One region of the Tissierella sp. QWL-11 genome, then DNA from elsewhere that is predicted to be linked to it. Evidence: riboswitches for the same ligand, from Rfam matches in the RefSeq annotation. Region 1 holds a riboswitch; each other region holds the start of a gene.
What was found. Region 1 has a riboswitch for cobalamin ahead of AC4PG3_RS03670 (ABC transporter substrate-binding protein). Riboswitches for the same ligand answer to the same signal wherever they lie in the genome.
Positions count from the first base shown of each region.

Region 2: linked by a shared signal. The riboswitch ahead of AC4PG3_RS04655 (ABC transporter substrate-binding protein) and the one ahead of AC4PG3_RS03670 (ABC transporter substrate-binding protein) in region 1 are both predicted to bind cobalamin.
Region 3: linked by a shared signal. The riboswitch ahead of AC4PG3_RS01635 (InlB B-repeat-containing protein) and the one ahead of AC4PG3_RS03670 (ABC transporter substrate-binding protein) in region 1 are both predicted to bind cobalamin.
Region 4: linked by a shared signal. The riboswitch ahead of hemA (glutamyl-tRNA reductase) and the one ahead of AC4PG3_RS03670 (ABC transporter substrate-binding protein) in region 1 are both predicted to bind cobalamin.

Region 1 covers NZ_CM178750.1:751,806-756,945, reverse strand. The annotation lists gene AC4PG3_RS03675 (ABC transporter permease) at 1-574, opposite strand, end outside; gene AC4PG3_RS03670 (ABC transporter substrate-binding protein) at 576-2,156, opposite strand; adenosylcobalamin (AdoCbl) riboswitch at 2,199-2,320, opposite strand; gene AC4PG3_RS03665 (hypothetical protein) at 2,597-2,929, opposite strand; gene AC4PG3_RS03660 (DUF2806 domain-containing protein) at 2,922-3,503, opposite strand; gene AC4PG3_RS03655 (RNA-binding domain-containing protein) at 3,814-5,088, opposite strand.
Region 2 covers NZ_CM178750.1:980,862-986,001, forward strand. The annotation lists gene AC4PG3_RS04645 (heme NO-binding domain-containing protein) at 1-1,159, opposite strand, end outside; gene AC4PG3_RS04650 (H-type small acid-soluble spore protein) at 1,401-1,592, opposite strand; cobalamin riboswitch at 1,827-2,000, shown strand; gene AC4PG3_RS04655 (ABC transporter substrate-binding protein) at 2,134-3,348, shown strand; gene AC4PG3_RS04660 (FecCD family ABC transporter permease) at 3,377-4,390, shown strand; gene AC4PG3_RS04665 (ABC transporter ATP-binding protein) at 4,387-5,140, shown strand, end outside.
Region 3 covers NZ_CM178750.1:338,352-343,491, reverse strand. The annotation lists gene AC4PG3_RS01635 (InlB B-repeat-containing protein) at 1-2,349, opposite strand, end outside; cobalamin riboswitch at 2,542-2,717, opposite strand; gene AC4PG3_RS01630 (nitroreductase family protein) at 2,903-3,109, shown strand; gene AC4PG3_RS01625 (hypothetical protein) at 3,364-4,209, shown strand; gene AC4PG3_RS01620 (ABC transporter permease) at 4,342-5,140, opposite strand, start outside.
Region 4 covers NZ_CM178750.1:1,765,359-1,770,498, reverse strand. The annotation lists gene selB (selenocysteine-specific translation elongation factor) at 1-160, shown strand, start outside; gene AC4PG3_RS08620 (response regulator transcription factor) at 184-876, shown strand; tRNA gene AC4PG3_RS08615 (tRNA-Sec) at 946-1,042, shown strand; gene AC4PG3_RS08610 (serine hydrolase) at 1,162-2,913, shown strand; gene AC4PG3_RS08605 (TraR/DksA C4-type zinc finger protein) at 2,981-3,559, shown strand; cobalamin riboswitch at 3,623-3,801, shown strand; gene hemA (glutamyl-tRNA reductase) at 3,915-5,140, shown strand, end outside.

The DNA of each region.
Region 1 (5,140 bases):
TAGTTGCAATAGTAACAAGAGATAAAGAAAATGCTGGCATAATCATATATCTCCATCCACCATTTCCAGAAGTAGGTAATAATCTCAGAATCTCAGAAAAAATCAAAATAAATAAAAGCCCTAGCCAAAACGAAGGAAGGCTTAGCATAATATTAGTCATAAATTTAATTAAACTATCTATAGCAGTATCTTTATATATAGCCGATATAATACCTAGGCTTATGCCTAACAAACTTGTTATAGCTATGGAATATGTAGCTAACTTAAAAGTCACAGGTAATTTTCTTTTAATCATTTCTGATACGGATTCGTTATTAGAATATGACTTTCCTAAATCACCTTTAATTACACCTTTTACCCAATCAAGATATTGAAGATGCACTGGTTTATTTAATCCCAGGTCTTCTCGCCTTTCTTCTATTTGCTTTGGTGTAGGGCTAAAGTTTCCACTTCTACTCAATGATAATTCAGCTGGATCTCCTGGGCTTATTAAACCCAGAAGAAAAGCAATTATTGTTATTCCAGCTAATACTATAAAAAGAGATTTAATTCTTTCCATAATATATTTTTTCATATTACTTAGCCCATTCTATTTCAGGCAATTCTAAACCATACATTTCTGCTTTATAATTTGTCAATTTATTTGTATGTCCCATAATATTAGTATCATTAAATAAAGGGAATATTGGATAAGTTGTTGTAGATAGTTCTTGAACCTCATTATATATTTCTTCTAATTTATCAACATCTAACTCTTGATCTGCTCTTGTCATCAAACTATTTACTTCTTCATTGTTATAGCCTAAGCTATAATTCCCATTATGATCACCTGAAACTAGCATAAATCTTCTAAATATTGTAGATGGTTCTCCATTTGAAAGACCTTGTTGTAGTCTTGCAAATCCAAAATCTCCTTCTTTTAACTTTTCTCGTATAACTGAATATTCCATAGGCTGTATCTTAACATCTATACCTATCTCGGCTAACCAAGGTGCTATTAATTCTGCTTCAGTCTTTTGCGTTGGAGCATTCCCATTTATATAATAAACTGTCTCTAGTCTTTCTTCTCCAAGAACTTCCTTTGCTAATTTTTTAGCTTTTTCCATATCCTCTTCAACTGAAAAGTCTTTATAAAAAGGAGTTGAATAATTTAATATATTAGTCGTCGGAGATCCATAGCCAAAGTAAACTACATCTACTATCTCTTGACGATTTAAAGCCAAGCTTATGGCTTCTTTTAATCTAAGATCATTAAATGGTTCTTTTTCACCATTAATAACCAAAAATCTTATCATGGTAGAGCCAGTAGTAACTACTGAAAATTTATCATCCTTCTTTAGTTCTTCAGCTAAAGCAGGTGTTAATGAATCTAAGTCCAATGTTCCATGAATCTCTCCTGCTTTTAAAGCAGAATACCTAGTATCTACATCTGGAATCGATCTTATTTTTAAGGATTTTGCTCTTGCCTTTTCTCCCCAATATTCTTCATTTCTTTCTAGCATTACAAAGTCGTCTTTCTTGTTTTCAGTGATTTTAAAAGGGCCTGTCCCAATTGCAATTCCATTGAAATTTCCTTCTTCATCAAAGTTTTCTGGACTATATATCGGACTTCCAAAATTAACCATTCTATATAGTTGTGTTGGTTTAGGTTCTTCAAAGACTAACTTAAACTCATAGTCTCCAGTTTTCTCATAAGAAACTAATCCAGGATAGTGTGAGTCTATATCTAGTGGATAGTAAGAAGAAGGCTTTACTCCTATACTCATTCTATCAAAGTTAGCTATAACAGCATCTGCATTAAAGTCTTGTCCATCATGAAACTTTACGCCTTCCCTTAGTTTAAATGTCCATTCCTTTCCATCATCTGACATTTTCCATTCTTCCGCTAAAGATGGTACAGGTTCTCCATTTTTTCCTTGTCTTATAAGTGGTTCCCAAACATATAAAATAGAACTACAATAATATCCATCCTCTTCTCCTGGTGCTAAATGTCTTTTACCTCCTAAGACAATTGTCTCGTCTTTCTCTACTGCTTCTTCGCTGTTAGTTTCTTGTATGTCTTCATTATTACTCTGGCATCCTACCAATGCCAAAGAAAATATTAATGAAAAAACTAAGAAAATTCTTAAACCTCTCTTGTTTAAATTGTTTAGCATATAATTCCTCCATTATAGTATTTGAATTATAAATAAACAATATAAAACCAACTCCTCTGGATCGGAAGAGTTTGGTTATATATAGGTACTCAGACTTAGTCTTACGACATCACTGTAGCGTCACTGTGAAGGATTTTCACCTTACTTCCCCTTTTTAGTCTATTTATTTTTCTCAATCCATTATATAATGAATTGATATAAAGAGCAACATATTTAAAAACAAAGATAGTTATCATCAGAATGATATCTCCTGCTAGTCCTATATCTAAAACTCAATGATTATAGGAATATTTTCATTCTAGATTTGTATTTTTCAATGGTTGTAGTATTTGTATTATTTGATTTATCTGTGTCTATTTGGTGTTTAGAAGTTTTTAGTATTGTTTTAGTACTATAGAATGTAACCTGTGATTTACCCTATGTAGTAGGATATAGGATAGTTAAAATTTTTCTAAAATATTTTCCACATAATAATTAATACCTTCTTTTGAATCAATACTAATAATTTTATGAGCACTAATAATATAGTCCTCTCTAGACAGAGTTTCATCAATTAATTTAATTATATCAATAACATAATTCTCATTTGCTTTTATATTCAATGTTTTATATAATTGATTTCCTGTCTCAGACAACATATAAATACCAAAATCAATATCTTTATATTCTTTGTTTTTCCCCTTAATTATACCTAAAACTTCGGAATTATATATTTTACAATCTATATCACTATTTACTTTTGTTTTTAATGATAGTCCATTTGATTTAACCAACCCACATTCTTCTAATAATAAAATACTTAATAAATGTTATATTATATTTATTAAGTATTTTATTGTTGTTATAAATGCAAATATCATTATTTATTGTAACAATAAATTCACATAATCTTTCAAATCTTTTAGCCTCATCAGCAGAAATATTACGTAATGCTTCTAATGTTCTAAGGCTATATGTTGTAGGTTGTCTAACTTCTCCAGCTAGTATTTTTCCCCATAATTCTTGCATTTCTTGATTACTAATATCTTCTATAGAATTCATAAATCTTAAAATCCAATCTGTATCAACACTCTCTTCTGAAACTTCTTCCTCTTCTTCAAGTTCAGAATAAGCATATCCTATTACAGTTTCTATATTTTGTTGTTTTTGTATTTCTTGAAAAATGAATCTTTCTCCTGTTCTCTTAAGTAATTCTTCAACATTAGAAGAATCAATTTCAATTTCACCATCTTTATAACTGATGGGAAGATCAATATTCTCATTAACTGCACCGCTAATCATTTTTAATTCTTCAGATTTAGCTTTTGCTATCCTTTTTATATTTGTAGGTTCATATATTTTCCCCACTCCCCTAGAGACACTTTCTATCAATTTACATAATGGACCCGATAACCCCATAATAGGTCAGATATTTCTACACCTCTTACTCCAGACATTTACATCCTCCTTATCCAATATAGTTATAATTAATATGACTTATATTTTTTCATTTTAATGTATTTATCTCTTAAATATTCATATATATTATATCATGATAAAGCTTAATCCTTAGGTTAAAACTCTATTGATACAAATCAAAACATCAATATTAATTTTTTATAAATTGAACTCATCGAAATTTTGGAGTAGTTCAACTTATTAATAGCAAATAATTATGCTAGTTCAAAGTATAAGTTGTCCCTGGTCCCCTTCCTAATTTTCTAATTAAGTTTTTATCTGTAAGGTTATTAATAACTCTAAGTGTTCTTGACTTGTTGAATCCAGATTTGTCATCTAATTCTCCTCTAGATAACTCTATCTCATCCTTTAATATATTATAAATTAAAATTTCATCTTCTGATAAATTAGACTCATCTATTTCTATAACTGGTAAAATTATTTTTATATTATTTTCACTAATTTCAAATTTCGGCTTAGAAATACTTTGCCTATATTCCTCTATTATTCTCATTACTCCAGTTCCAAATTGTTCTATGAAATTCAATCTATAAAATACTCCTGCTATAATAGGATTTCTTAATATAGATATATTTCCATTTAAATATTCTTCTTTTGATATTCCAATTGGTAACCCTCCTGGTGAATTTATTTCTATTCTATCTTTATGCATAGAAATCTGTATATGAGCTTTGATATCCCAAACTCTATGCACTATTGCATTAGCTAAGGATTCTCTAAAAGCTTCTCTAGGTATTAATTCTTTTCTTATACGTTTATATCCTTCAATTTGTTCATATTGATAATATCTTTCAAATATTTCTATCGTCTCATCATATTGTAATAATAGTGATTTGTTATTTAAAGTCTCCCTATATAAAATCTGATTGATATCTTTTCCAAATCTAACTATATCAATACCTGAAAACTCAATATAATTTTTATCAGCTAACAATTCACCAGCGATATTATAATATCCGTCTTTATTATATAAGTTCAAAGTTTTTAATATATCTAAACTTAGTTTGTCTATTCCAACTATATTTTTAAGTTTTGTTTCTAATACTTTAAAATTCAAATTTTGATTTGATGCTTTATTTTCTTCGTAATCTATATTTATTCCTTCCATTACTAGCCTATTTAACTCTAATCTATCTACTTCTAAAGTTGAAGTGTTTGATCTTTTATAAGCTTTACTTTTATAATAATACGGTGTATATTTTCCTTTATATATTTTTAAGATTATAATATTCTTTCCTTCCCAGTCTTTTATTTCTAATTTATAATCAGGTACAGGATCCAAAGAATCATTTATCATATTTTCTATTTTTAAACATTCCTCATCTGTAACATCTAATCCTATTACATCTCCATAATCACTAATTCCAAATATTATCTTGCCATTATTATAGTTAGCAAATGCACTAACCGTTTTTAAAAAGGTTTTTGATATTTTTTCTTTAAATTCTAAATCATATTTTTCTCTTTCAAACATAATTTCACCTCTTTTTATCTTTATATATATTCTAACATCATTTCCATAGGTT
Region 2 (5,140 bases), 230 kb from region 1:
GCTTTAAGTCTTCGAATCCTTTATTTATAACATTTACAGAGGATTCTAAATCAGTTTTACCCTGATTTTCTTTTTTTACTACTTTGTTCAAAGCTGTAATAGATCTGTTTAACTGGGATGATACTTTTTCTGTTTCATAAGCTTGATTTATAGCCCCTTCTGCAACTTGCTCAATAATAGCAGATATTTCATTTGAAGTAGAGCTCATATTACTTGAAATAGTGCCAAATTTATCAGCAAATACATTTAGTTCATCTGTAGTTCCCTTATGACCTACAAAGTCTGCTTTTATAGATTCTTTTATTTCTCTTATTTTTTCATTAATATCTTCAAAAAAATCATTTGTGGAGATATTATGAATAAAAGAAAAGTCCTTATCTTTTAATTCGTCTAAATAACTTTTAATATATTTTAATGGTTTAAACAGTCCCTTACTAAATAAGAATGGAATCATTGCAGATAGAAGCAAACTGGTTGGTATAGCTATTTTAGTAGGTGCAAATTTAAATAATAATACATTTGGAATTCCTACAAACAAAAGGGAAGCTAGAGCTATTTTCCCTTCCATATTTTTTATAAATCCTAAAGATAAAGCTTTATTTAGGATAAAATTTTTCTTATAGTAGATTTCTTCAGGAAATTTAATACTTAATTTTATAAAGTCATTTGTTTTTTCAATAGTTTCTATTGTAATTTCTTCTTCAAAATATTTACCTGCTCCTTCTAGCATCCCATAAAAATATGAAAACATTCCCCTTGATGAAGAATAGGTCATATGTGCTGTATATTTATCTACAGGTTTTATTCCTAAAATAGGTGGCTTAGCACCAGGTATTCTTTTAGTAACAACTACATGTATATCGTACATTGCTTGAAGAAAAGAATATAGATTTTTGTATCTGAAAAATGCAGGATAAACTTTTGAAAAAGTAATTACATTGTGATTTCCAATAGTTTTCCATATATCATCAGAACTTTTACCTACTTTACCTGCAATATACTCAACAATCCCTAGGGCAACTCTATCTTCAATATCTTCAGAAGGTGTAAAAAATCTATCTTTATCTATATTAAAGTGCGTTAGTGATTCATTAGTTATATTTTCTCCGTAGACTTCTCTACAAGTTTGGACCCATGCTGAAACAATAGTACCTTTCATGATAATTCACTCCTCTAATTATATAAATATCTCATAATATAATAATCGGTTAGAATGTAGGAAATTTTAATGAATATATAAAATACTTTTAAAAAATGATTAATTAAAAACAACTAGTAATAATTAAATTACTAAAATAAAAAATAAATAGTATTCACCTAAATAAATTGGCAAACACTATTTATTTTAATAAAAAGTAATTAAAAAAATATTGTACTACTAATCAAAATAGATATAAATTTTATCTAAGACCAGATCCTTTTGACTCTAATTCGTTTATAGGAACAGTCATTTTTTCACCTGTATCCATTACTGAAACAAGAGCTTCACCTTTTTGTTCGTCTACATGTTCTAACCATACTAATTGATTTTTATAAGTTACTTTCTGATTTTTATCTCCATTTAATATTTTCTGTGCTTTAAATTCTTTCATTAGTCTCCTCCTAATTTTTTTACTTCTAAATTAGTATTAGGAAAATAATATTATATATACAATATAAAAAATGACTATAAAGGTAAAAGTTTTGTAATTATAATTTTAGATAAATAATTTTACATTATAGGAATAATATGTAATATTTTAATTTTAGATTTTGATTTCTTTTAGGGAGGTAAATTTCAATTATTGACATAATAATACATTTAATATATGATTATCAATGTAAAATTTAATATTTAAGCATTAGAAGTCTACTATAGACATTAGGGAAATTGGTTAAATGCCAATACAGCCCCCGCTACTGTAAACATGGACAAGTTCTATAAGCCACTGGTTAAAACTGGGAAGGCAGAAGGAGGATGAAGTGTAAGTCAGGATACCTAACTAATGTTTCACATGATTTTCGGTGGGAAGATTTTGTCGTCGTTACTATATATTATATAAAAAGTAGCCATTGACAATTAAACTCCGAAAGGAGTTTTTTTTATTCCACTATTTAAATTTTATAATAGTTTTAATAAAAAGGAGAGTAAATATGAACAGGAAAAATTGGAAGATAAGAGGGATTATGATAATGGCCTTAATTTTATCATTATCTCTAGTAGCATGTAAAGAAGAATCAAAGGATGATATTGAAACTGGAAATGAAGTGGTTAATGAAGAAGAGTCTAATGGTGGAGAAAGTGAAAAGGTCATTGACGAAAATACAGGCCTAGTTCATGAAGGGAAATTAGAATTAAAATATGCAGAGCATTTTGCAGTAGATTATTATGAAGATGGATACAAAATTGTAACAGATGCGTCTGATAGAAAAGTACTTATAGTTCCAGAGGGAAAAGAAATCCCAGAGATGAAGGAAGAACTACCTGTAATTCAACAACCAGTAGACACTTTTGCAGTATACTCTACTATAGATCCATCATGGTTGAGACCAATTGATGAAGTAGATAGAATAGTTGCAGTAACTTATGAAGAAGAAAAATGGAAAATAGAAGATATGGCTGAAAGAGTAAAAAATGGAGATGCAAAGTATGTAGGTAAAAGTAGTGCTTTAGACTATGAATTGTTGCAATCAATAAATCCAAGTGTAAACTTATTATCTAAGTCAAGTGAAGAGAAATTATTTCCTAAGTTTGATGAATTAGGATTAAAATATTTAAGCATGGGGTCATATATTGAAGATGATCCAAGGGGAAGATTAGAGTGGACTAAATTTATAGCTGCTTTACTAGACAAAGAGGAAGAAGCGGAAGAATATTTTGAAGAAGAATTAGCTAGAATAGACGCAGTAGCTAAAAAGATTGAAGAGAGTACAGATGAGAAACCAAAAGTAACTATGGCCTATTTTTCATCTTCAAAGCAAGCATTTAGAGTTACACATGTACAAGGATATAAAGTGAAAAATATGGAGATGGCAGGAGGAGCATATCATCCAGCAGACTTAGGTGTTGAAGAAAGAGGCTCTACAGGGATGACACCAGAAGAATTTTATAAAACTATGGATGGAACAGACATATTAATATATGACAGTGTTTCTGGACATAGCATACAAAGTTTAGATGATATGTTACAAGCGGCAGATTACCTAGCTGATACAAAGGTATTTCAAGAAGGAAGGGTTTGGGGTCTAAAGAGAAACTTCTGGCAAGTGGGAGAAAAAGTAGCAGATATGACAGAAGAATATTATGATATATTCTATACTCCACATGGAGAAATAGAAGAGACAGAGTATTTTTATTTAATGAAATAAATAATATAAAAGATTAGGAGTAGATATAGTGAAAAAAATTAGAACACCAATTATTTTTCTAGTATTAATTTTACTACTTATTATATCTGTAGGTATCAATATTAGAAAAGGGTCAGTAGAATTGAATTTAAAAGATCTAATGGATACTATATTTAATGATAGGGAACTTTCTACAATGGAATCAAATATATTATTTAAAATAAGAATACCAAGAATATTAAGTGCAGTATTATTTGGAGGAGCATTGTCCATAGCTGGATTTTTGCTCCAAACTTTTTTTAAAAACCCAATAGTAGGGCCCTTTGTATTAGGTATATCTTCAGGAGCTAAATTATTTGTTGGATTTTTTATACTAACATCAGCAACATTACCATTTATAGATTTAGGACCCTTTAGATTATTTTTAGTTTCCTTTGCAGGAAGTATGTTAGCTATGCTACTAGTATTGTTTTTTGCTAAGTCAGCAGATAGTATAACTGTACTTATTGTCATAGGCATTATGATAGGTTATATTGCATCAGCTGGAACAAATTTTATGATTACATTTGCATCTGAAAATGATATTGCAAGTTTACATAATTGGTCCCAGGGTAGTTTTTCTGCTGTTACATGGGACATGTTAAAACTATCCATGTGGATAATACCTCCTACTATAATTTTTACTTTTTTCTTATCTAAACCCTTAGAAGCATATTTGCTGGGAGAAAATTATGCAAAGAGTATGGGGATAGATATAAAGATGTTTAGATTTTTATTGATCACTTTATCTAGTATGCTTTCAGCTTGTGTTACAGCGTTTGCTGGACCAATATCCTTTGTAGGTATTGCAGTACCTCATTTAACTAGATTGACAACCAAGACTTCAAACCCTAGGATATTGATACCTGCTATATTTTTATTAGGTGCTAGCTTTACTTTATTGGCAGATTATTTTGCGAGGACCCTATTTTCTCCTACAGAACTTACTATAAGTACAGTTACTTCTTTCATAGGGGCACCTTTAGTTATATGGCTTATGGCTAATAGGAGGAAGAGAGTATGAGTTTTTTACAATCGAAAAATTTAAAAGTAGGTTATTCTAAAAAAACAGTTGTAGAAGATGTTAATTTTGATTTAAAAAAAGGAGAAATACTTTGTCTACTAGGACCTAATGGAAGTGGTAAGTCTACTATATTAAAATCTATTACAGACCATTTGAGAATCTTAGGTGGATCTCTTTGTATATTAGAAAGAGAATTAAATTGTATGAAAGCAAAACAAAGAGCCAAGGAAATGTCTGTAGTTCTTACTGAGAGAATTGCTCCTGAGATGATGACAGCCCTAGAAATTGTATCCATAGGTAGATATCCTCATACTAATCACCTGGGTAAACTTAGTAAGAAAGATAGAGAAATAATAGAAGAATCTATTAATATTGTAAATGGACAAAGTTTAAAAGATAAAGAATTCAAAGCTTTAAGTGATGGTGAAAAACAAAGAATAATGATAGCTAGGGCTATCTGTCAAGAAGCGGATACAATGGTATTGGATGAGCCTACTTCCTATCTAGATATTAGATATAAGATAGAGCTTTTAAATATATTGAGTAAATTATCTATAGAAAAGAAAAAGACTATAATTATGTCTCTCCATGAAATAGATTTAGTTTCTAAAATTGCAGATAAGGTAATATTGATTAAAGATGGAAAAATATTTAAATATGGTCCACCAGAGGAAGTTATAACTGATAAGGCGATAGAGGAGGCCTATAATTTAAGCTCGGGTTGTTTTAATACTATATTGGGAAATGTTG
Region 3 (5,140 bases), 410 kb from region 1:
AACTTTTTCTGATTTAATATTTCCACTAAAGAAATTATCTTTATTTCCTATTGCTTTAAATTCTTTATTATTAGATAAGTCTATATTATCAACTATTGAAAAATATTTATCTTCATAGCTTTTTTGTTTGTTAACTTTCTTAGATAGTGCTACCAATGCATCTGCAGACTTTATCTCAAAAGGTTCTGCTTTAGTTCCTGTTTCAAATAAGTCTATTACATCCCATCTAGCATATAAATCTAAATAAGCTTTTCCATCTTTACCTATTAAAGCATATAAATTATCTTCCACTTTATCAGTTTCAAAATTCCAAAGCTTATCTTTTTCTTCTTCTATGTCTGTTAAAGCCCAGCCTTTTGAAGTATATTCATCAAAGTCTTTATCTATATATTTTATCTCTTCTGGTTCTTCTAATTCTATAGCATCTACTTTGAAAGTTTGATTCTTAGGAAGTTCTATCCCTTCATCATCTTTGAGGTTAGAATTAAATCTAATGTTTAACTCATCTGTTTCAGTAACTTTCCACCCAGCATAGATTTCCGTATCTTCTGTTAATTTAATATTTGGATCAAACTTTTCAGTGGCATCCTTGTCTAAAAACCAACCTTTAAAATCATAAATTTTAAATGATTCATCTATATCTATATTTCTATATATAGACTCTTCTAATTCATTTAATATTTCTACATTAGTATAATAGTCTGTTTTAAATTCATGTAATTCTTCTTCTTTATCTTCAATTACAAATTTACCACCATTTCCATGGATAGAAATATTTAACTCTTCTACAGATTCTGGCCTTTCCATAAATGTAATTTCTATTTCCATAGACTCCTCAGGTACTATGAATTCTAATACTTCTACACTATTTCCTTCAGCTATTATGTCTCCTTTTGAATCTTTAACTTTAACCTGTTCAACCATAAATCCAAGATCTGGATTTATCAAAAGTTTAGCTTCTTCTCCAGAAGATATTTTTCCTTTTAATTTATAGTCTCCGCCCTTAGATAAAGATTCTGTTATATTTATGTCTAAGTTTAATTTAGCAAATAAATTTAAAATATTCATATCTTCAAGACTTTCAAGATTATTTTCTATTTTATCTTCTTCAAAGTCCCAGAGTTTATCTGAATCTTTAAGTGTAAAACCTTGTATATTCTGATCTAATTCTTCTATTTCAATAGTTTCTCCCTTGGATATTACTCTATCATCAGGAAGAAAAATATCTATTTTAGAGTAATTATGAAATTTAACTTTTATCTCCTTAACATCTTCCCATTTAGGATATAATATTAAATTTTCTATCTCTTCTAATTCATCTATTTCAAGCTTAGTTTCCAAAGCTTCATCTTCATACCAACCTTCAAATACTGAAAAGAAAATATCTTCATCTGTTTCTTTTATCAGATTTTCACCTATTTTTTTTAATACTTCTTCTAGATTCTCTCTAGATACCTTTTCAGGTAATTCTCCTTTATAATCGGAATCTAATAATTCAAATTTCAATAAAATTTCATCCAATTCTTCAGGTATTTCTGGTTCTTCTTCTGGTTCCTCTTCTGGTTCCTCTTCTGGTTCTTCTTCTGGTTCCTCTTCTGGTTCTTCTTCTGGTTCCTCTTCTGGTTCCTCTTCTGGGTCTTCTTCTGGTTCTTCTTCTGGTTCCTCTTCTGGTTCTTCTTCTGGTTCCTCTTCTGGGTCTTCTTCTGGTTCCTCTTCTGGGTCTTCTTCTGGGTCTTCTTCTGGGTCTTCTTCTGGTTCCTCTTCTGGGTCTTCTTCTGGTTCCTCTTCTGGTTCTTCTTCTGGTTCTTCTTCTGGGTCTTCTTCTGGTTCTTCTTCTGGGTCTTCTTCTGGTTCCTCTTCTGGGTCTTCTTCTGGTTCCTCTTCTGGGTCTTCTTCTGGTTCCTCTTCTGGGTCTTCTTCTGGTTCTTCTTCTGGTTCCTCTTCTGGGTCTTCTTCTGGTTCCTCTTCTGGGTCTTCTTCTGGTTCCTCTTCTGGGTCTTCTTCTGGTTCCTCTTCTGGGTCTTCTTCTGGTTCCTCTGTCTCTTCTCCTTCCTCAACTGATTGCCCTTCTTCATTATCATTATTGTCTTTTAAATCGTCAGATTCAGTTTCAGCGTTTCCTTCTTTGCTTGTCCCTTCTTTGTCTAATTCTGAATCTGCATTGTCTTGTTTCCCATGGTCATCACTTGCTGAGTTCCCTAATTCAGAATAATCATTTTCTGAATTAGTATCTACTTCTTCTGTAATTCCCTGTGCACTAGCTATAGTGGTATAATAAGGTGCTGCCATTTGAGCATTTAAAATACCAATACACACTGCTAAACTTATAGCTTTACCCTTGTTCTTCATCAAACTCCTCCTCTAAAGTAATCTAATTTGACATTAGATTCTTTTGCATGCTTTGCATTCCCCTCTATTAAATAAAATCATTAAAAAACACCTATATTCCATGGAATATAGATGTCATTTACTTATGTAAATTAAAAGTTTATGTTTAAATTGCACGACTCTATAGTAGTTATTCTATATCCAGGAAAATAACTATACTAAAATGTTTAAGTATGTATTCTGACTTAGCTTCATAGTTCCCTCCGCCTTCCCTTTAAGTGGCATTTGAAGTTTACTCCGCATCACAGTAACCGGTTTGTTCAGGATTTACACCTGATTCCATCTCTTAAGCATAATGTAGTATTAAATTGTAAATCTATTCTATCAACAATTATATACAATTTTAAATATATTTCAAGGTTTATTTTGACATTACTTCATACTAAAAATAAATTTACAAAATTTTCTATTTATATAATAAATTCTAAATAGTACTACAATAAGATTAGTTTACATTAAATATGTGTATAAATGAATTGAAAGATATATAATTAAAAATAGAAAGGAAAATAATATGAATAAAGTTTATGAAGTTGTATCAAATCATGTATCTATTAGAAAATATAAAGATAAAGATGTAAAAAGTGAAGATTTAGACAAAATCCTTAAAAGTACTCAGTTTGCTCCTTCCTCTATAAATGGGCAGCAACGGAGTGTTATAGTCATAAAAGATAAAGAAACCAAGAAAAAAATTGCAAATTTGACTGGAGGTCAAAAATAGGACAAGGTTCCTGTGTATTATAATGAGGAGTAAATCCTTCCATATAATTTAACAACTTAGAAACTAGATAAATTACATATATCTTTTAATTATATAAATAATATATTATATAACAAAAGCCACAATTGTGTCAATACAAAATTTGAACTATTTTACTTTTAGTGTTATAATATTAATAAGAATAAGTTAAATATAGATACAATAAAATGACGTCAACAAAAGATTACATATGTGAAATGGAGGTGTATAAATTAATGCATTTAGTTGATAAAAAAGTAATACATAAGACTTTTGGTAAAGGAATCATTACTAGTTGTAATGGTAATTATGTAAAAATAAATTTCAAATCAGGCTCCAAAAAATTCGTTTTCCCTGATGTATTCAGAAAATATATAACTCTTGTTGATCAAAAAGCGGCTAATTTAGTAAAGATACAAATTCAAAAAGAAGAAGTAAAGAAAAAAGAATTAAGACTAAAAAAAGAAAAAAACTTAGAACAGAAACTTCAAAACATCTCAAAGAATAAAAAACCTATTCAAAGTAATAAAAACCATTCTAGACAACAATCTGTATTCTGGTGTAAAACAGAAGAAGAGGATAAAATTTTTACAGAAGGTAAAATTTTTATAGGAAAAGTTGAAAATGGGAAAAGCAAAGGACAGCCAAGACGACTAGCTCGAATAAATTGGAAAAGCGGATGTCTTTTAACTAGGAGAGAACCTGATATGCCAGAAAGAGATAGACGCATCTTAGGTGTATTTATGGCAGCTGAAGGTTTTGATGGGCAGACATGTGATGATGGATATATTCTAGCTAATCCAGAATACAAACTTCGTCTTTCAGAACAAGAATCGGATAAGATGCTTTTTTGGAATTACTACATGAATAAAAATTCTCATAATAGTATGACATGGAATTCAGGAAGGCAACGTTATTTTGACAATATATGGATGGCACAAATTTTAAAGGATATTATTTCTTTGAAAAAGAAATCTGGAGAACATGAGAGTGCAGAGAGGTTTTTTAAATATTTTTGTAAAGTTAACCATATAAATGGAAATGAATTACCAAAACCTAATGGTCTACTGATGCAAAAATGATAAAGGTATAGAGTACTCAAAGTCAATGAATTGAGTACTCTATACCTTTGTAATATATGTATCGGAATTCTAATTTTTCATATACTATAAAGGCGGTTGTAATTATAGCTATTTTTGAGAGTGATATATTCATTATTCATATCGTAAAGCATCAATAGGGTCCAATTTTGAAGCTTTATTAGCAGGATAAATACCAAAAAATACACCTACACCAGCTGAAAAAAACCAAGCAATAATAATAGTTTTAAAAGATACACTAGGAGGTATTTTAATAAAGCTTGATATAATAGAGGCTAAACTCACACCTATAACAGTTCCAATTACTCCTCCAATCCCTGATACAATAACAGATTCTATTAGAAATTGTAGCAAAATATCTCTCCTCTTTGCTCCTATTGCTTTTCTTATTCCTATTTCACGAGTTCTCTCTGTGACAGAAACAAACATAATATTCATAACTCCTATTCCTCCTACTAAAAGAGAAATAGCTGCAATTGCTCCAATAACTAATGTTATAATTCCTGTTATTTTATTTATAGACTCTAACTCTCCTTCTGCTGTTTGAAAGCGATATTTATTTTCTCCTTCATTGCTATGCCTTCTCTCAATCAAGTTAATCGCTTTATTTGTAACAGAGTCTATATCTGCCTCTTTGCTAATACTAACATCCATACTCCAAATTAAATCTCCCATGTTCATCAATTTTTCTAAAGTTGTAAATGGTACAAAAACATTAGCCAGGGATTCCCCTCCTAAATTTTGAAGAGTACTCTTTGGTTTTTCATAAATACCAATAATAACTAATGAAATATTACTTTCTCTAATTTCTATATTAATACTTTCTCCTAATACATTTGTTCTACCAAATAAGTCTAAGGCCATTTCTTTATCTATAATAGCCACAGCTCTTTTGCCTTTCACATCTGCATCC
Region 4 (5,140 bases), 1.0 Mb from region 1:
ATTATTAAAGGAGTTTCTAAATAAAAATAAGACAGTATCAATAGGTGAATATAGAGATCTACTAGAGTCAAATAGAAAGACTACTATTGCTATACTTGAGTATTTTGATAGTAAAAAAATAACTAAAAGAATAGAAGATAAAAGAGAGTTAAATAATTAACTTGATTTCCATGAGGTGAAAGAATGAAAGACAATATACTCATTGTAGAAAGAGACAAGCTCTTTATAAATTCAATGAAATATAATTTAGAACAAGACAATCACAATGTAGATATAGTGGAAGACACAAAAGAAGTATTGGGAAAAATAAAACAAAAAACATATGATATAGTTATAATAGATTCAGATACACCAGATATAAAAGGCTTTGACTTATGTAAAAAGATAAGAGAAGTCTCATTAATACCTATAATAGTAATTTCTGAAAATAATGATGATATATCAAAGATTCTAGCTTTTGATTATGGAGTAGATGATTATCTAACAAAGCCCTTTAATATATTAGAATTAAAAGCTAGGATTAAATCAATATTTAGAAGAATAGAATACTCTAGCCAAGAGTCAAAAAAACATATACTAAATATAAAAGATGTAAAAATAAACACCCTAAAAAGAAAGATATCTGTAAAAGATATGGAGATAAATTTAACAGGAAAAGAATTTGATTTATTTTATATTTTATCTACAAGTCCTGGAAAAGTATTTACAAGGGAAGAATTGTTAAAATCAGTATGGGGTTATGCATACTATGGAGATTTGAGGACTGTAGATGTACATATAAGAAGAATAAGAGAAAAGATAGAGAAAAATTTAAAAGATACCCAATATATAATGACAAAATGGGGAGTCGGATATTATTTTGATCATACTTCTTAGAGGAATATTAGTCCTTGACAAATTCATATGTTTTGTTATACTATAGTAGAGTTGACGGCAGTGAATTATGGGAATAGATGGCTTCTGGTGTGGCCTCTAGTCTTCAAAACTAGTATGAGGGGTTAGGAGCTCCTTAGGTGGGTTCGATTCCCACATATTCCCGCCAAAACTTTAAAAGACGAGATATCGTCTTTTTTTTTACTCTTTTTTAAAAAACTTATTTATTTTACAAATAAAGGGTATATTTATAAAGTAGACAAAACATAAGATTAGGGAGGGTTTGTATTGAAAAACAAAAAGATATTAGTACTTATATTAGCTTTAGTTTTATTGACTAATAGCATTGCCTTTGGAGAGTATCAAAATCCAGATATAATTTTAAATGGTAGAGAAATTTATTTACAAAATGATATTTACATAAATGAGGATGGCATAAAAATGATTCCTCTTAGGCAGATAGCTGATAAATTAAACTATAAAGTAGTGTGGAACAGCAAAGATAAAGAGGTAACCCTGGCTAAAATATCAGAGTTTATAAACTTTAAAATAGGCAATGAAGAAGTAAAAACAGAAGATGGGTCTTTTAATTTGGAAACCCTTCCCATTATAAAAGGTGAAAAGACATATGTTCCATTGGAGTTCTTCAGCAATGGCCTAGATCTTATTATTAGTCCTAATTATAATGTATTGAAATTTAGAACAATAGAAGATAATAAGGAAGATTTTTTTTATAAATCTAAAGATACTACACTTAGTTCAAATTTAGACTTATATATGAAAAAACTAGAGGAAAATAGAAATTTCCATGGAAGTATATTAATTGCAAAAGATGGAGAAGTTCTATTAAATAAAGGATATGGACCTTCAAGCTTTGAAGAAAATATAGAAAATAAGTCTCAAACTAAATTTTCCATAGGATCTATAACAAAACAAATTACAGCTATGGCCATTATGCAACTTGATGAAAAGGATCTATTAGATGTGGAGGATAGAGTATCAAAATATTTACCTAATTTTCCAAATGGAGATAAAATTACTATTCACAATTTATTAACCCATACTTCAGGTTTAGAAAATTACACTAGTACATTGGAATTTTTCATTTCAGACTTAAATAATAAAGACCCTTTAAATATGCTTAAACTAGTAGAGGATAAGCCATTACTCTTTACCCCAGGAGAAAAATATAATTATAGTAATACAAACTATCTAATCCTAGGAATAATAGTAGAAAAGGTATCAAATATGAGCTATGAAGAATATTTAAAAGAAAATATATTTAATCCATTAGATATGAATGATACAAATGTGGCATATGGAAAAGACGTGGAAGTCCCAGATGTAAATACTTATGGAGGATTTTTAGAAGTCTTACCAGTAGATGATAGACTTATTTTAACTCAAGCATATGGGGCAGGAAATATTCACTCTACAGTAGAGGATCTGTATAGATGGGATAGAGCATTAAAAGAGGGAAAATTAGTAAAGGAAGAGACATTAGATAAGATATTTAAAGAGCATATAGAGATGGTTCCAGGGATAAGTTATGGATATGGATGGATGATAAGACAGTCACCCTTTGGAAGACAAATATTCCATGGAGGCAATACCTTTGGTTCTACTGCATATATAGAAAACCTTAGAGATTCAGATGTCACAATCATTATCCTAACAAATAATGCTATGTATGATACAGAAACCCTTTCAAATACAATTTTAAATATAATATTTGATAAACCCTATGAGATCCCTGAGAAGTTAGAAGAAGTAAAGATAGAAGACTATTCCATATATGATAGTTATGTAGGGGAATATGATATGGGTGGTGGAGTAATTGTATATATTACAAGGGAAGATGAGGCCCTTTTTGCCCAGCTTACGGGACAAGAAAAATATCCAATATTTCCCATGGATGAAAATAGGTTCTTTTATAAAATAGTTGATGCAAAGATTACCTTTATAAAAGAAGATGAGAAAGTAAATTCTCTAGTATTAAACCAATTTAACTATGATATGGAAGCTATAAAGATAAATTAAAGCTCTTTATATATTTATATCTTTAGTGGGCATATTATTAGATATAGATATGTAAAGGAGAATTTAAATGTACAATAAAAAACTTGAATACTTTAAAAATAGACTACTAGAAGAGAGAAAGAATGTACTAGAAGCTTTAGAAGGTAGACAAAATAATAAAGAGAATACTCTAGAGTTTCAAGATAGGGAGTTATCATCTTATGATAATCATCCAGCGGATATAGCTACTGAAGTATATATGATGGAACAAGACAAGGGATTTGAAGATCAATATATAGATACAATAGAAGAAATAGATAGATCACTAGAAGATATAGAAGATAACAACTATGGGTATTGTTCAAATTGTGACAAGATGATTGGTGAAGAAAGATTAGAAATAATTCCATATGCGAAGACCTGTTTGAAATGTTCAGATGAAGACAAAGAAGGTAAAAATAGAAAAGAAGTATTAGATAATAGAGGTTTTAAATCCAGAAGATATGAAACCTTGGATTACTCTATAAACCCTAGAAAAGACAATGTAGGTTATGACAAAAATGATATTTACCAAGATACAATGCAAGATAATTTAGTACTAAAAGATCCATCATTTTCTACAGGAGATAATATGGGAATATTCGACGAAAATGAAAATCTAGTATAGAGTGATTTATTAATATTGCTAAAATCCAAATACTATGATAAGATGATAAAGAAAATTGAGAATAAAATATTATAAACAATAGGTTCTTTTAGAATAATAGGGAAATCGGTGAAAAACCGATACAGCCCCCGCTACTGTAAATGGGTACGAAATTAACTTATACCACTAGATCATATCTAGGAAGGTGTTAAGAGTAGGATGATCCACAAGTCAGGATACCTGCCTAATTGTTTGTATAAAGTGACCTTCGGCGGGAAGTGGGACTTATATATATGTCGTTTTATGTGTTAAATATATTAAACCCCTGACTAAATCGGTCAGGGGTTTTTGTGTTGGTATTAATTGGAGGGAGAATATGAATTTAGGAGTAATAGGAGTAAGCCATAACACTTCTCCTATAGAAGTTAGGGAAAAATTATCCTTTACAACATCGGAAAAAATAGAAGGGGCAAATTTGCTTTTAGATAAATCTATAGAAGAATTAATAATTATCTCTACATGTAATAGGAGTGAAATATATATAGTAAGTGAAAATATTGATATAGCAATAGAAGAAGTAAAAGGTTTTTATAAAGGCTTTTTCAATTTTCCAGAAGTAGAAGAATACTTATTTACAAAAAAGGGAAAAGATGTTATATCACATATATATACAGTGGCTGCAGGACTTGACTCTGTAGTATTGGGAGAAGATCAAATTCTATGCCAAATAAAAGAGGCTATGAATTTCTCCATAGAGCTGGGATTTAGTAAAAAAATTCTAAATAGACTGTTTATGTGTGCCTTAACTGAAGGGAAAAAAATAAGGACTCATATGAAGATATCAGAGATACCACTATCAACTAGTTATATTGGAATAAAACTATTAAAAGAAAAGATGGGCTCATTAAAAGGGAAAAGAGCATTAGTAATTGGAGCTGGAGAGATTTCTAAGCTTGCATTAAAATATTTATTAGAAGAGGATTTAGAAGAAATATATCATACCAATAGAACCCATGGAAAACTGAAGGAAATATTTGAAGAATATGAAAATCTAAGTCCTGTAGAGTACAAAAATAGATATGACATTTTAGAAAAAGTAGATATACTAATAACAGCAACTGGTGCACCTCATACTATTATCTTAAATGAGCATATGAAAGAAATAAAAAAACCATTATATATTATGGACTTAGCCATACCAAGAGATGTAGATGATAGCGTAAAGGAAAAGGGAAATATAAGCCTATATCATATTGATGATTTAAAAAAGGTTTCAAATGAAAATCTGTTGGAAAGAGAAAAATTATCAAAACAAGGACTTCTTATGATAGAAGAAGATGTAGATGCCTATATTGACTGGTTAAACACCATAAAGGTGGATCCGATTTTAAAGTCTCTAAATGAAAGATGCTTTTCTATAAAAAACAATACTTTAGAATACATAAACCGTAAAATTGATTTAGATCCTAGGGAAAAAAAGATAGTAGACAAAATGATTACATCTGCCCTAAAAAGTGTCATAAGAGAACCTATAAAAACTTTAAAAACCACTCAGATAAAAGATCCAGACCAGTATATGGAAATTGTAAAGGACTTATTCCA